2 regions of the Paenisporosarcina sp. P5_A11 genome follow, and region 2 is predicted to be linked to the other one. Evidence: predicted binding sites of a transcription regulator. Region 2 holds the regulator's gene; the other holds the start of a gene.
What was found. The regulator CtsR, encoded in region 2, represses protease genes until heat stress. The targets are predictions, from matches to a motif close to ATGGTCAATAAAGGTCAAACA.
Positions count from the first base shown of each region.

Region 1: a site for CtsR is predicted at 4,291-4,311, ahead of AC1DOS_RS13805 (ATP-dependent Clp protease ATP-binding subunit). Genes of this name have one in related genera too.

Region 1 is NZ_JBFUKT010000111.1:2,932-10,353, forward strand. It holds gene AC1DOS_RS13780 (CoA-disulfide reductase) at 1-1,156, opposite strand, end outside; gene AC1DOS_RS13785 (DegV family protein) at 1,175-2,029, opposite strand; gene AC1DOS_RS13790 (Cof-type HAD-IIB family hydrolase) at 2,057-2,863, opposite strand; gene AC1DOS_RS13795 (prolyl oligopeptidase family serine peptidase) at 3,001-3,774, shown strand; gene AC1DOS_RS13800 (metal-sulfur cluster assembly factor) at 3,824-4,132, shown strand; gene AC1DOS_RS13805 (ATP-dependent Clp protease ATP-binding subunit) at 4,327-6,444, shown strand; gene AC1DOS_RS13810 (YjzD family protein) at 6,494-6,682, opposite strand; partial or broken gene AC1DOS_RS13815 (beta-ketoacyl-ACP synthase III) at 6,873-7,422, shown strand, end outside.
Region 2 is NZ_JBFUKT010000003.1:40,219-50,311, forward strand. It holds gene hutU (urocanate hydratase) at 1-1,074, shown strand, start outside; gene hutI (imidazolonepropionase) at 1,071-2,324, shown strand; gene AC1DOS_RS01900 (agmatinase family protein) at 2,325-3,284, shown strand; gene AC1DOS_RS01905 (YjiH family protein) at 3,286-4,605, shown strand; gene AC1DOS_RS01910 (nuclease-related domain-containing protein) at 5,061-6,020, shown strand; gene AC1DOS_RS01915 (CtsR family transcriptional regulator) at 6,668-7,138, shown strand; gene AC1DOS_RS01920 (UvrB/UvrC motif-containing protein) at 7,151-7,690, shown strand; gene AC1DOS_RS01925 (protein arginine kinase) at 7,687-8,787, shown strand; gene AC1DOS_RS01930 (ATP-dependent Clp protease ATP-binding subunit) at 8,777-10,093, shown strand, end outside.

The DNA of each region.
Region 1 (7,422 bases), on a different contig from region 2:
ATACTTTACGAGTTGGAGAATCATAATGAATTTTCATGAATATTTTCGCATGATCTGGATAATACCCGGCATTCGAATGTGCTGTTTGGACAACACTTTCATATTTCATATGACGTTCAATTAACGTTGCTTCATTTAATCCTGTTATTGCGACTGATTGAGTAAACACTTTACAAATGGATGTACCAAGTAATCCTTTAAAAGGAATATTGTCGCCTGTAATATGACGAGCCACAATGTAGGCTTGACGGTGAGCTGGCCATGCCAAAGGAACGCGTTTAGCATCGCCTGTAATAAAATCGATGTTTTCTGCAGCATCACCAATTACATAGATAGACGGATCATTTGTTTGTAAATATAGGTTTGTGACAATTCCACGAGTTTCACCAATTGTTAACTGTGCTTTTTCTGCTAGTTCGGTACTTGGAGAGACACCGACACTCATTAAAATAAAATCAGCTTGTAGTTTTTCTCCTAAATCGAGGTCGAGGTTTTGACCATCAGCTTTGGTAATGAAATTCCCTTTAAAAAGCTTCACACCATGTTCGAGTAATTCCTTTTCCACTAGAGCAGAGCTATCGGGATCCATAATGTTCATCACCTGTGGAGATTTTTCTACTATGGATACCTTTATGCCGAGATTGGCAAGATTTTCTGCCATCTCTAAACCAATAAATCCTGCTCCAACGATGACACAGCTTTTGGGTTGTTCCGTTTTGATATAATGATTAATTTTCTTCATATCGCTGAAGTTTCGTAATGTGAACATTGTGGTGCTATCTAGGCCCGGTGTTTTTGGAATTATTGGCTTTCCTCCAGGTGATAATATAAGGACATCATATGATTCTTCAAAAGTCTGTTGTGTTTCTAAATTTAACACTTCAACCGTTTTTTGATTTCGATTGATGCTTATTACTCGATGTTTTAAACGAACATCAATATTTTTTTCTTTTTTAAATTTTTCAGGCGTTGCTGCAATTAGTGAACTTTCATCTGTAATCTCGCCACCGATAAAATAAGGCATTCCGCAAGCTCCATAAGACATGGTTTCATCTTGTTCATACATGACGATTTTTGCTTCTTTATCATAATAACGAATTTGGGAAGCGACAGTAGCGCCTCCAGCAACAGCGCCAACGATAACGATTTTTTTCATGTATATACGCTCCGTTTCCTATGACGGTAATTGATTTGAAAAATACACACCTAATGTTCCAGGTCCAACATGGGCACCAATTACGGATCCGATTATATGAATTTCAATTTGTTTTGGATGGAATGTGTCTTCAATCATAGCTTTCATTTCAAGTGCAAATGCTTCATCATCCCCATGACTGATAGCGATGGTTTGTTCATGAAGCCTTTCGCCTCGTTCTTCCATGATTTCAAGAATACGTTTTAAGACCTTTTTACGTCCTCTTAACTTTTCAATTGGCACAAGCTTGCCGTTTTCCACGTGAAGTAGGGGCTTAATATTTAACAATCCCCCGATAATCGCAATTGTTTTCGTGACTCGTCCACCACGAGCCATGTAATCTAAATCTTCAACTGTAAATAAATGTTCCATATGTGTAGCTTTAAAAGAAATAATTTCCACGATTCTCTCTATAGGTTCACCAAGTTGTTGTAAACGAACTGCTTCTTTTACAAGTAATCCATACCCAAGTGAGGCACATTTTGAATCAATAATGGTTAACTTTAAATTTGGAAACTCTTCTTTCACTTGATCTCGAATCATGACCGCCGTATTATGAGTTCCAGAAAGTTCAGAAGAGAAAGCGATATAAAGACCTTCTTCTCCGGACTGTGCCATTTCTTCAAAAAGCTTCAAGAATTGTTCCGGTGATGCTTGAGAAGTTTTTGGTTGTTGTCCTTGTCGAATTTGTTCATATACTTGTGTAGAATCAATCGTCATTACATCCAAGTATTCTGTTTCACCAATATGAACCCGTAATGGAATCAATGTTACCGGATTTTTTTCAAAATAAGATTTCGGTAAATCACAGGCACTGTCGGCAAATATTCTCATCTTTTTCCCCCCCGGAAATTTCTATTTCTATAAGTTTAATCGCTCTTGTAAGAATTCTGCAATACCATCTTCATTATTTGAGGCAGTTACTTCATTGGCAATGTTTTTCAGTGGTGAAATGGCATTTCCCATTGCGACACCAGTGCCAGCATATTCAATCATTTCCAAATCATTATCTTCATCGCCAAAGGCAATAATATTTTGTTGTGGAATGTTTAAGTGTTTTGAAACGTGAGCGAGTCCAACGGCTTTATTAAGACCACTTCGTACAATTTCAATAACATGCCAAGGTGCGCCCCATCGTCTATGATCGATGACTTCAGCATGTACATCGTGAAGATGCTGACGAATTGAAGGTACATCATGTTCATTTGCATGAATTAGTAAACTAGTCGGATCGGTTTTTAAATAATTGCGGATGTCTCCGGTTGTGACATGTGGTTTTCCAAAGCTGAAAATATCAAGTAATTTTTCATCGTGATAATGCAGATAAACATCATCCATCACTTCTGCAATAATGTTATAAAATTTATAGTCGTGAATGGCATCGATCACTTCATTTACGACTCCAAGATTAATGGGCTCATGAATTGGCTTCCAAGTGGGATCTGTTGGATGATGAACAAAAGCACCATTAAAATTCACGATTGGCGTTTGCATTTTTAATTGATGGTAATAAACTTCACTTGCACGGTATGGACGTCCAGTAGCAATCATGATTTCATGACCGTGTTCTCTAGCCTTAAAAAGTGTATGTAAAGTCTTTTCTGAAATGACTTTTTCATCTGTTAATAAGGTTCCATCTAAATCTAAAACGATTAAATGAGGTTGCATAAATGTGGACTCCCTTCCTACTTTAGTAAAGTGTATCGTCACAACCCGCTATTAGTCAAAAAAAGGTAACTTCAATTTTGAAATTTGCCTTTTGTTTTGCTAGGATAATAAGTACACGATGCAAAGGAAGTGGAAGTATGAAGGTTGAAAATGAACGGTGGGGACATATTCCACTATTACATGTATATAAAGAATCAGAAAAAGATATACAAGTACCTGTTGTGATTTTTCTACATGGCTTCACGAGTGCAAAAGAGCATAATTTACACTACGCCTACCAATTAGCAGAAAAAGGCTTCAGGGTTTTACTACCAGACGCCCATCTACATGGCGAAAGACAGGAACCTCTCGATGAAGTCCAATTATCATTACGATTTTGGGAAACGATATTAACTTCCATCGAAGAAATCAATATATTGAGAAATGAGCTCATTAATAGAAATATAATTTCAGGTGATACTAAGATTGGGCTTGCTGGAACTTCCATGGGCGGCATTATTACGTTAGGTTGTTTAAACGTGTACCCTTGGATCGATACTGCGGCTGTAATGATGGGTTCTCCTGGATATGTGCAATTAGCCAAAGCGCAAATGTCTCAGTTTGAATCTCGTGGCTTTAAATTGCCTATAACAGATGTTGAACGTAAGCAAATGTTTGAAACGTTACGTAAATTCGACATTACACTGAACCCAAATAAATTAAATGGTCGTCCTATATTTTTCTGGCATGGGATGCAAGATAATGTGGTTCCGTACGAGCCGACTTTCAACTTTTTCAATGCGTTAAAGAAATCGTACGTACATGATCCGCAACGTTTTCAATTTATGACCGATAAAACGGCAAGCCATGCTGTTTCTAGAAAAGGGATGCTCGCATCCACGGATTTCATTGCACACTATTTGTCTGAATAAGAAGCATTTGTTATGATGGACTTATACGAAAGTTGAAAGGGGTATGAACATGGAGCAAGATATGCGCGATAGCATGATGGGTGCACTAGAAAACGTGATTGACCCTGAACTAGGTATTGATATAGTAAACCTTGGCCTTGTCTACGATGTCGAGTTGACAGAAGACGGTTTTGCAGTTGTCACTATGACATTAACATCACTTGGTTGCCCAATGGGACCTATGATTGTCGATATGGTTAAAACTTCTTTATATGAATTACCAGAAGTAAAAGAAGTCGATGTCAAGATCGTATGGACACCAGGTTGGTCAAAAGACAATATGTCTCGGTACGCAAAAATGGCACTAGGTGTTAGATAATAAACTAATAATGCTCCACTTACTGTGAATTATCAGTGAGTGGAGTTTTTTTTTGGAACAAATGAGTGAAACCAATAAAAACCAAGGTGCAGCAGAATTCCAACAAGCGAGTTCAATATTCTTTACAGATTTAATTGTGAAATCGTATAATTAACTCAAAGGTCAGAAAAGGTCAAACTAAGGAGTGTGTGAATATGCAGCAACAACAAGAACAAAAAAAACCATTAGAATTATACGGTCGTAATTTAGTGGAATTAGCTAGAAGTGGAAAGATGGACCCTGTTATCGGTCGTGATCAAGAAATACGTCATGTTATTCGAATTCTTTCAAGAAAAACAAAAAACAATCCGGTTCTTATTGGAGAGCCAGGTGTAGGTAAAACTGCGATTGTTGAAGGATTAGCACAGCGAATCGTGCGTAAAGACGTACCAGAAGGCTTAATAGAGCGTGATATTTATGAATTAGACATGAGTTCACTCATTGCTGGGGCAAAGTATCGTGGAGAATTTGAAGAACGATTACAAGCGGTATTAAAAGAAGTGAAAGACAGTGAAGGGCGTATTATTCTTTTCATTGATGAAATTCATACCATTGTCGGTGCTGGCAAAACAGAAGGGGCTATGGACGCAGGGAATATGTTAAAACCTATGTTAGCAAGAGGTGAATTGCATTGTATAGGTGCAACCACGCTTGATGAGTACCGTCTATATATCGAAAAAGACAAAGCATTAGAACGTCGCTTTCAACAAGTATTAGTTCGGGAACCTTCAGTTGAAGATACCGTATCCATATTGCGCGGATTAAAAGAACGTTTTGAATTACATCATGCGGTTCGAATTCATGACCGTGCAATCGTCGCAGCCGCACAGTTATCGGATCGTTATTTAACAGAACGGTTTTTACCAGATAAGGCAATTGATTTAGTCGATGAAGCTTGTGCGATGATTCGAACTGAAATCGATTCAATGCCACAAGAACTTGACGAAGTGACTCGTCGGATGATGCAACTTGAAATCGAAGAACAAGCATTAATGAAAGAAAAAGATCAAGCAAGTCAACAACGTTTAGCTAACTTGCGTAATGAGCTTGATGCTTTGAAATCTTCTACAGAATCGATGCGTAACCAATGGACGACAGAAAAAGAGTCTCTTCACCAAATTCAAAAAAAGCGCGAGATCTTAGACACATATCGTCGTGATGCAGAGATTGCTGAAAACAGTTCTGACTATAAAACAGCAGGTGAATTGCGATATGGCAAGATTCCGACACTTGAAAAAGAAATTGTAGAACTTGAAGCGGAACTTGAAGCGACTTCAGAAAATCGCTTGCTTCGCGAAGAAGTGACATCAGAAGAAATTGCTTCGATTGTGTCTCGTTGGACTGGAATTCCTGTTACGAAACTTGTCGAAGGAGAGCGTGACAAACTTCTTCGTCTGAAAGAAACATTACAAGAAAGAGTAGTAGGTCAAGATCAAGCAGTCCAGTTTGTTACGGAAGCAGTTTGGAGAGCACGTGCAGGTATTAAAGATCCATCAAAACCGATTGGTTCTTTCTTATTCCTTGGGCCAACTGGAGTCGGGAAAACAGAACTTGCGAAAGCATTAGCTGCCAACTTGTTTGATTCAGAAGATCATTTCATTCGTATTGACATGTCTGAGTACATGGAAAAACATAGTGTGTCTCGACTTATTGGAGCACCTCCAGGATACATTGGGTACGAAGAAGGTGGCCAACTAACGGAAATGGTTCGACGCAATCCATATTCAGTGGTCTTACTTGATGAAATTGAAAAAGCTCACCCGGATGTCGCAAATATTTTACTTCAACTTTTAGATGATGGACGCATCACTGATAGTCAAGGACGTGTGGTCAACTTCTCTAATACTGTGGTAATTTTGACATCAAATATTGGTTCTCAATATTTACTTGAAGGTGGCGATCAAGCAGAATCATTAGTAATGTCAGCTCTTCGCTCACATTTCAAACCAGAATTATTAAACAGAATGGATGAAATCGTATTATTTCATTCGTTAAATGAATCCCACTTCACTGCAATTACAGAGAAGTATTTAGCTCAATTGGCAAACCGTTTGAAAGAACAAGAAATTAGCGTAACTTTCACATCACAATTAATTGATTGGGTTGTACTTGAAGGAACAGATGCAACGTTTGGTGCGCGACCTTTACGTCGTTTTATCCAGCGACATGTCGAAACCGCTGTTGCAAAAGCTTTACTGGGTGGGGAATTAATCCCAGGGAGTATGATTGAAGTAACCGTTGTGAATGGTGAAGTAGAAGTATATGTGAATTAAAAAAACGGCCTCTCTGAAGTAGTAACTTCAGTAGAGGCCGTTTTTAATTTTAGTGGTTTTCGTGAACCACTGGCTCGTCTGGTAGAATTGCAGAAATTACGAAAATAAGAACTGCAAAGGCAAGCGAAAGAATTGCACCTAATTGAAAATCAAATGGTACAGCTGAAACTGAACTTACTACATAGTTAAGCGTAGTAACAAGTAGAAATGACCAAATAAATGTGATAATAAATTTCATATTGATTCACCTCGAGACAGACTATTTACTTTTACCATCATATCATATGCTTCCACTGAGACAAAGAATCTTTTAGCATTCTCTGTAGAAGTTTGGCAAATTCATGACGATGTGTTGAAATATCAACAAAAATTCGTTATTATTATTACCAGGTACTAATATAAGATGATAAAAGAAATGAGGGTGTCTCATGAGTGTGGGGATTATCGGTTTAGGTAGATATGTACCAGAGCGAGTGGTTACAAACTTTGATTTAGAGAAAATAATGGATACAACAGATGAATGGATTCGTACACGTACAGGTATAGAAGAGCGAAGAATTGCGGACGATGATGTTAATACCTCAGATATGGCGTATGAAGCAGCAAAAGACGCTTTAAGAGACTCTGGCATAGAAGCACATCAAATCGGTTTAATTTTAGTCGCGACGGTTACACCAGATCAACCATTTCCAAGTGTATCCACGATGATACAAGATAAATTAGGAGCAAAAAATGCTGCTGCGATGGATATTTCAGCTGCATGTGCAGGTTTTATGTATGGCGTTATTACAGCAAAACAGTTTGTTGAGTCAGGCACATACCCATATGTTTTAGTAGTGGGTGTGGAAAAACTATCAAAAATCACGAACTATGATGATCGTAATACGGCTGTATTATTTGGAGACGGAGCTGGAGCAGTTGTCGTTGGTCAAGTTTCTGAAGGACGCGGTATTTTATCATTCGAACTTGGAGCTGATG
Region 2 (10,093 bases):
GACCGACGTATTGAAACGCGTTACACAGATGTTAAAACTGATTCATTAGACGAAGCGATTCGCTTAGCTGAAGAAGCAAAAGCGGCAGGCAAAGCCCTATCAATCGGCTTGCTTGGAAATGCCTCTGATGTCTTACCAGAAATGATTGCACGTGGATTTATTCCAGACGTATTAACGGACCAAACTTCAGCACATGATCCATTAAATGGCTATATTCCTTCAGGGATGTCGTTACAAGATGCAGCAAAACTGCGTGAAGAAAATCCGGTTGAATATGTGAAGTTATCAAAAGCATCTATGGCAAAACACGTATCGGCAATGGTCGAGATGATGGACAAAGGCGCTGTTACTTTTGATTACGGTAATAACATTCGCCAAGTGGCAAAAGACGAAGGTGTTGAACGTGCATTCGACTTCCCAGGATTTGTACCGGCGTATATTCGTCCACAATTCTGTGAAGGTAAAGGACCGTTCCGCTGGGTAGCATTGTCTGGTGATCCAGAAGATATTCGCAAAACAGACGAAGTGATTTTACGAGAGTTCAGTTACAACACGCATTTATGTAACTGGATCAAAATGGCGCAAGATAAAATCCAGTTCCAAGGCCTACCATCACGTATTTGTTGGTTAGGGTATGGCGAACGTGCACGTTTCGGAAAAATCATTAACGATATGGTTGCAAGCGGTGAGTTAAGTGCACCGATTGTCATCGGACGTGACCACTTAGATTCAGGCTCAGTGGCTTCCCCTAATCGTGAAACAGAATCAATGAAAGATGGTTCAGATGCGGTAGCGGATTGGCCAATTTTGAATGCCATGATCAATGCAGTAGGTGGCGCAACATGGGTTTCTCTACATCACGGTGGTGGCGTGGGTATGGGCTACTCCATTCATGCGGGAATGGTCATTTTAGCTGACGGTACAAAAGAAGCGGGAGCACGTATTGAACGCGTCTTAACATCTGATCCAGGTATGGGAATCGTTCGTCACGTTGATGCGGGTTACGATTTAGCGATTGACACTGCTCGTGAAAAAGGCGTTAATATCCCGATGTTAAAGGGGTCTGAAAAATGAGACCAGTTTGGATAAAGAATGCTGCACAACTCGTTACCATAGCCGGTGAAAATGGACCACGACGTCAAGAACAAATGTCTGAACTAAGCATTATTCAAGACGGAAGTGTTTGGATGGAAAACGGAGAAATACTAGCAATCGGCACAACTTCAGAACTTGAAGTCTTGTATGGCAAACGTGCTCATGAAGCGGATGTGGTTGATGCTTCTGGTCGTTTAGTGACGCCTGGTCTAGTTGATCCACATACGCATGTAGCTTATGGCGGTAGCCGTGAAAAAGAATTTGAAATGCGTCTTGAAGGTTCAACTTACATGGAAATTATGAATGCAGGTGGCGGAATTCATGCAACGACACGTATGACTCGTGAAGCAACAGAAGATGAATTGGTGGCGCAAACAACTCGCCGCCTTGACTCATTTTTAGCACACGGTGTCACAACGGTTGAAGGGAAAAGTGGCTACGGCTTAGATTTAGAAACAGAATTGAAACAACTTCGTGCCATGAAGCGCTTGAATGAAACCCATCCGATCGATTTAGTACCAACATTTATGGGTGGTCATGCGGTTCCGCAAGAATACAAAGGCAGCGAAGAGCAATATATCGATTTGTTGGTCAATGACATGTTGCCTAAAGTAGCGGAAGAAGGCCTCGCTGTTTTTAATGACGTATTTTGTGAAGTCGGCGTATTTACACCCGAGCAATCAGAACGAATTTTAGAAGCCGGCAAGAAACTTGGATTGATTCCGAAAATCCATGCAGATGAAATTGAATCGTATGGTGGTGCTGAACTAGCAGCGAAAGTTGGAGCAATTTCTGCGGAGCATTTATTGAAAGCTTCAGACGAAGGTGTGCGGTTGATGGCGGAAGCGGGCGTCATCGCTTGTTTATTGCCTGCGACAGCTTTGTACTTACGTGAAGAAGCAGCCAAAGGTCGAGCAATGATTGATGCTGGAGTTGCTGTAGCGATTTCGACCGACTGTAATCCAGGTTCGTCACCAACAACTTCGATGCCGCTTGTGATGAATTTAGCGTGTATTTCCATGCGTTTAACACCAGCAGAAGCACTGGTTGCCGCAACGATGAATGCAGCGTGTGCGATTGGTATGGAAGAGAAAGTTGGTTCGTTGGAAGTAGGAAAGCAAGCAGACGTTGTGATGTGGAACGTTTCTAATTATCAAGAATTACAATATTTATTCGGCGTGAATCACGTCGGCAGTGTTTGGAAAAAAGGCGTCCAGGTGGTGGGTTAAATGAAACATTTACAACCTCCAGAATGGTCATGGCGTGAAGCTTCCGGCGATTTTGTACATCAATGGGTTAAACCGCTAAGTGAAGGTTCTGTGGATATGGTGCTATATGGCGCGCCTCTTTCGCGGTCGTCGATTAGCGTGTCAGGGGCTTCCTTATATCCAATGGAATTCCGCAAAATGTGGAAAGGGTTCTCTACATATAACTTAGACGAGGACTTGGATTTATCATCGTATGCTGTGCGTGATGCAGGAGATGTAGTTATGCACACAACAGACATTTTGTTGTCTCATAAACGAATTGAGGAAACCACTCTTGAACTGGTTAGCACATTTAACAGTGCGACAACGTGTTTAATCGGTGGAGATCATTCGGTCACCGCTTGTGCAGTAAGAGGTGTAAAACGTGCATTTCCAAACGAGCGAATCGGCATTTTGCAACTTGACACTCATCTAGATGTACGAGATTCAGTTGAACTAGGACCCGCGAACGGAACGCCTATTCGTCAATTGATTGACGGTGGGATTGTTTGTGGAGATGATGTTGTAAATATTGGTCTGCACGGTTATTTCAATGCAGCACCATTAGTCGCTTATGCGAAAGAACACGGCATTCGCATGGTAACTTTACGAAAAGCGCGTGAGCTAGGGGTGGCTCAGTGCGTCGAACAACAGTTAGAAGAATTAGCGAAACGAGTAGACCGCGTCTATGTAACCATCGATATGGATGTGCTCGATATCGCAGTCGCACCAGGGGTTCCAGCATCTACACCAGGGGGCATGATCGCAGAAGAACTGTTCATGAGTTTACTGCGTATCGGCCAACATGATGCGGTCCGACACATCGATTTTGTCTGTCTTGATCCAACGCGCGATGTACCGACAAGCGCCACAGTCAAAACAGGAGTTTATGCATGGTTGGAATTTATCACGGGGAGAGTTATATCACAAAGGGGGATTTAATATGCAACAAGTGGGAGTAAGTTCAAATTTACGTTCAAATACGGGAATGTGGAAGTTTTTCGTTTACAGTTTTATTGGTGCGTTTATGTTTTTTGTTCCAGTAACAATTGGTGAGAAAAATTCGATTATGCTTGATCACATCGTGTCATGGATCCAAGCAAATGCAACAGGGGTGTTGCCATATTACTCGTTGATAATTATTTTAGCAGGTGCAGTATACCCGTTTATATCGGGGACTTGGAAAAAATCAACCGTAGACATGGTGTTTTCATTCTTTAAAATCATTGGCCTTGTTGTCGGTGTTATGATAGTTTTCGGATTTGGCCCAGCGTGGTTATTTGCCCCTGATATGGGACCATTCTTGTTCGATAAATTAGTGATTTCCGTAGGTTTACTAGTTCCAATCGGAGCCGTATTTTTAGCTTTATTAGTAAGTTATGGATTACTTGAATTTATTGGGGTTCTCATGCAACCGATTATGCGACCAATTTGGCGAACACCAGGTCGATCTGCAATTGACGCAGTAGCTTCTTTCGTAGGTTCTTATTCACTAGGATTGTTAATTACGAATAGGGTTTATAAAGAAGGGAAATACACAGCACGAGAAGCGGCAATTATTGCAACGGGCTTCTCAACTGTATCTGCTACGTTTATGGTCATCGTAGCGAAAACAATTGGCTTAATGGACATGTGGAATTTGTACTTTTGGGTAACACTAATCGTAACGTTCATCGTAACGGCAATTACGGCTCACATCTGGCCGCTGAATCGTATTAAAGACGATTATTACGAAGGCAGTGTGCCTCAACCAGAGTTGCAACCTGAAGGAAGTCGTTTGACAGCCGCTTGGAATGAAGCGCAGGAAACGGTTAAACAAGCACCTAGTTTACTTGCGAACGTATGGGAGAACTTGCGAGACGGTTTATTAATGGCTATGGCGATTTTACCATCAATTTTATCAATTGGATTACTTGGTTTAGTGTTAGCGGAATTCACGCCGATATTTGACTGGATCGGTTACATTTTCTATCCGTTTACCTACATTTTGCAACTTCCGGAACCGATGCTAGTTGCTAAAGCAAGTGCACTAGGAATTGCTGAAATGTTCTTACCAGCATTACTGGTAGTGAAATCAGGGATGATTGTGAAATTCGTAATTGCAGTTGTTTCTATCTCGTCCATCATCTTTTTCTCGGCAGTTGTGCCATGTATAGTAGCGACAGAAATTCCAATCTCTATTCCAAAGTTAATCGTTATTTGGGTTCAACGTGTTATTTTAACGTTAATAATTGTTACACCAATTGCGTATTTACTATTTTGAAAGACGAGCCATCCTTGAGTAAAGGATGGCTTTTTTAGATTTGATATCTAGTCAAGGTTTCGAACAGCAGCGCAGCGCAAACAAAACTATTCAGTTAGATAGGAGCCAGCCATTACGCTAAATCGCTACATGGCTCTTTTCTGTAGGCGAAGGGGTTTCTACAAGATGACTAGGCAATGAGACAAGATTGAGCGATAAATCTCCAGTTTGAGCGATAAATTCTTGAAATGAGCGATAAATCTTCAGATTGAGCGATAAACACCTCAAAATGAGCGATAAATATTTCAGAATCGAAAATAACGTTCAAAAGCTGTCTCATTAACCAAGATGACTAGTCAATGAAACAAGTAAGGGTTCTCTTGTATTATAAAAACTAAACTTATTTAACTGAATATTCTTGCGAAAATATATTTAATTAATTAAAGTGAAAATATGTCATTCAATGGAGGTTTAGCTTGATAAGTGATAGAAAAAAGTCGGACAAATATTTATTCTATCAAGCGCTTGAAAGGCGCTTGCCGAAAAATCATGCATACTGGCCAGATGTTCAAAAAATATTAAGAAAAGAAGGGGGAGGATATGCCGGTGAATTAAGGGTTGATCGTGAATTGAGTGAAACACGATTCTTCGAAGACTATATATTGCTAAAAAGTATATTAGTAGGTAATGAGGCATCCTATTGTCAGATTGATTCACTTATTATTTATCAGAAATTTATTCTGATTATTGAAGTTAAAAATATACCTGGAATACTTAGATACGATGAAGAATCCCATCAATTAACTCGTCAGAGAGACAATGGCCCTATTGATGGTATGGGAAACCCTGAGGGTCAACTTCAACGAAGTAAGAGATTTGTTAAGAGAATAATTGACCAGCACCAGATGACGATGCCAGTTCATGGCATGATTGTTTTTTCAAATCCAGCTTCTATATTAGAAAAGCCATTCCCTAGTCTTGCTATACATGTATCAGGACTTTATCAAGCATTAGAAAACTTGCATCAATTATATGCGGATCAATCCAACCCCCATTTTGATATCCGCAAAGTGCATCAACTTTTTATTCAAAACGAACCTGCACTTCCCCCAAAAAAACCAACCCATATTCCAACAAAGATATTTTCTGATTTAACAATAGGCGTCTTGTGTCCTGACTGTGTAATGACCAAGCTTACCTATAGAAGTAAATTTTGGAGGTGTCCCATTTGTACACATAAAGGTGAAACATCACATTTAACAACACTTCAAGAATACCGAATTCTTTTTAGTGAAGAAATAACTACCAATAAGTGGATGGAATTCACAGGAATGAAATCTGTAGCCACGACGAGAAGAATGCTTTGCAAAAGTAATTTAGAAAAAATAGGAGGAAATAAAAATAGAAAGTGGCTAATTCGTAAAACTCAGCTCTAAAAGTTAACTAGGATATGAGACAAGATTGAGCGATAAATCTCCAGTTTGAGCGATAAATTCTTGAAATGAGCGACAAATCTTCAGATTGAGCGATATACACCTCAAAATGAGCGATAAATATTTCACAATCGAAAGTTAGCCTTCAAACCTGTCTCATTAGCCAAGATGACTAGCCATTGAAACGCAACTTCTTTCAAACAGGAGCGCAGCGCAAACAAAAGCATTCAAAAACCCTTTAGATAGGAGCCATTGCGCTAATTTCGCTGCATGGCTCTTTTCTGTGGGGTAGGGGTTTCAATAAGTTAACTAGTTTGTGAGACAAGATTGAGCGATAAATCCTCAGATTGAGCGATAAACACCTCAAAATGAGTGATAAATTTTCACAATCGAAAAAACGCTTAAAAAGATGTCTCATTAACCAAGATGACTAGCCAATGAAACGCAATCTTCTTTCAAACAGCAACAAAGCATTCTTAAAGATGCTCTCAAACAGTTGATTTAGCGCCTTCAAATCACATTATTTGCACACTCCCTATCCCCCCTTATATAATAAAGTCAAAGTTAGTCAAAGTCAGGCATTCACTATTGGTTGCTATAGCTATAATCCCTAACTCGCACTCAGATCTAATCTATTAGGAGGTGATTGCATGCGTAATATATCCGATATTATTGAAGGGTATTTAAAGAAAGTTATCGAATTAGATGATAAAGGGCATGTTGAGATAAAGCGCAGTGAGATTGCTGAGCAATTTCAATGTGTACCCTCGCAAATTAATTATGTGATTAATACCCGTTTTACGGCGGACCGTGGGTACCTTGTTGAAAGTAAACGAGGGGGCGGGGGCTATATTCGTATTGTTCGCGTACGGTCTCACACCAAAGCAGATTTAATTGAATTAATCTTAGTAAGTTTAGAGCGTGGTGCCTCTCAAACAATGATGGAAGATATTGTGTTCCGTCTAATCGATGAGGAAGTGTTGACGAAGCGTGAGGCGAAGATGATGCTCGCTGCGCTTGATCGCACAACGCTTAACACCCCATTGCCCCAACGTGATGAACTGCGTTCGCGCATATTAAGGGCTATGCTCTTAACATTCAAGTATGAACAGTTAAAGTGAGGCGAGAGCGATATGATTTGTGAAAATTGTAAGCAGCGACCGGCAAAAGTAACCGTGACGCAAGTGCAGAATGGAGCCCAGGTGCAACGTCATTATTGTGATGTATGTGCACAGGAGTTCCATCCATACCATTTAGAATTTCAGCAAGATGCCCTTTCGCTTCATCAATTGTTATCCAATTGGTTCGGAGCCACAGAAACCAAACAACCTCAGGAGAAACCGCAACCGGAATTAACCACTTGTAGTTCATGTGGGTGGACATTCCAACAGTTTTTAAAACAAGGAAAATTTGGGTGTGCCAATTGTTACGAAAGTTTTCACAGGAAACTACCAGGTGTTTTTAAGAAATTGCATAATGGGAACGTTAAGCATATTGGGAAAGCCCCAGGTTCATTTGGTCAAACCTTACAACTGAAAAAACAAATTGAGTCGATTCGTACAGCGATGCGAGAGGCGATAGAGATTGAAAATTTCGAAGAGGCAGCACGTCTTCGTGATGAAGCTCGAGGTATAGAGGAGCAGCTACAAAGCGGAGGTGATAACCCCAAATGAACATTGAACGTTTTCTAGAGAACTCCGTGACAAGTTGGATGGCTGGTGAAGGTGAGCATGCGGATATTGTAATGAGTACAAGAGTTCGGCTCGCTCGAAATTTAACCGGGTACCGTTTTCCGCTATCTTTTACGGAAAATGAGGCATTACAAGTAGATCAAGATGTTTCATCTGTAATACTTGATGCAGAATCGGAACTTGATTCGACCTTTTCGTATATAGATATAAAAGAGCTTTCTGCGCTCAACCGACAAGTTTTAGTTGAGAAGCATTTAATTAGTCCGAAATTGGCTAATTCGCAAATTGCGGGTTCCGTTTTATTATCAGACAACGAAGCAATCAGCATAATGGTCAATGAAGAAGATCACATTCGCATACAATGTATTTTCCCAGGTTTACAATTGCACGAAGCATGGAGTCAAGCAAATCATATTGATGATGTTCTTGAAAAAGAATTGCCGTATGCATTTGATGAACAGTTTGGCTATTTAACGAGTTGCCCGACAAATACGGGAACTGGCCTGCGGGCATCGGTAATGATGCATTTACCTGCACTTACGATGACCAATCAAATGAATCGGATTGTCACTGCAATTACACGTTTAGGAATGGTTGTCCGCGGCATTTACGGAGAAGGCAGTGAAGCACTTGCCAATGTGTTCCAAGTATCAAATCAAACCACACTTGGAAAGTCAGAAGAAGATATTTTATCTGATTTGCAAAGCATTACTGAACAAATTATTCAAAAAGAACGGGAATCAAGAACGGCTCTCCTCCATACGAAACCGAATGTGTTAGAAGATCGTTTGTACCGTTCATTAGGAGTATTAACGTATGCACGACTTTTATCGACAGAAGAAGCGGGACGTTGTTTATCAAATGTGCGTCTTGGTATTGATTTAGGGTTGATTAAAGGTGTAGATGTGTCAATTTTGAATGAATGCATGATTTTTATGCAACCAGGTTTTTTACAAAAGTATGCCGGTATGTCTCTGAAACCAGAAGAACGAGATGTGTTTCGGGCAAAGTTGTTTAGGGAAAGATTGCAAGTAGATAATAATTTAGACAACGAAGGAGAGGAAACACATGATGTTTAATCGATTTACACAACGCGCACAAAAAGTACTCCAATTGGCTCAGGAAGAAGCTATTCGTATGAAGCATGAGTCCATTGGAACTGAACATATATTATTAGGATTAATTCGTGAAGGCGGCGGAATTGCTGCGAAGGCAATGGAAGCAATTGAAGTGAGTCCTCAAGTAATTGAAGATGGAATTGAAGAATTAGTTGGCATGGGAACAGGTGACGTGGGTCCTATCGTGCATTATACGCCTCGCGCGAAAAAGGTTATCGAATTGTCTGTAGACGAATCACGTAAACTTGGTCATTCATACATCGGAACCGAGCATTTATTATTAGCATTAATCCGCGAAGGTGAAGGCGTAGCTGCTCGTGTTCTTAATAATTCAGGCGTAAGCTTAAACAAAGCCCGTCAACAAGTATTGCAACTTTTAGGTAGCAACGATCACGTTCAAGCAAGCGGTAGCTCAAATCCTGCAGCAAGTACACCAACGCTTGATGGCTTAGCTCGTGATCTAACTCAAATCGCCCGTGAAGGTAGCTTGGATCCGGTTATCGGACGTAGCAAAGAAATCACACGTGTTATTGAAGTGTTATCTCGACGTACTAAAAACAATCCAGTTCTTATTGGGGAGCCAGGTGTTGGTAAAACGGCAATCGCTGAAGGATTAGCGCAACAAATTGTTAACAATGAAGTGCCGGAAATTTTGCGTGACAAACGCGTTATGACCTTAGATATGGGTACCGTGGTAGCGGGGACGAAATATCGTGGTGAGTTTGAAGACCGCTTGAAAAAAGTAATGGATGAAATTCGCCAAGCTGGAAATGTTATTCTTTTCATCGATGAACTTCATACTTTAATTGGTGCTGGTGGCGCTGAAGGTGCAATTGATGCTTCTAATATCTTAAAACCATCACTTGCTCGTGGTGAATTGCAATGTATTGGTGCAACGACACTTGATGAGTACCGCAAATACATTGAAAAAGATGCTGCGTTAGAGCGTCGATTCCAACCGATTCAAGTAGATGAGCCAACTGTTGAGGAATCTATTCTTATTATTAAAGGACTTCGTGATCGTTATGAAGCGCATCACCGTGTGAAAATTACGGATGAAGCTATAATCGCAGCGGCAAAAATGTCCGATCGCTACATTTCCGATCGTTTCCTACCAGATAAAGCAATTGACTTAATTGACGAAGCGGGTTCAAAAGTTCGTTTGCGTTCATATACAACTCCTCCGAATTTAAAAGAATTAGAATTGCGTTTAGAAGCAATTCGTTCGGAGAAAAATGCGGCAGTTCAAAGCCAAGAGTTTGAGAAA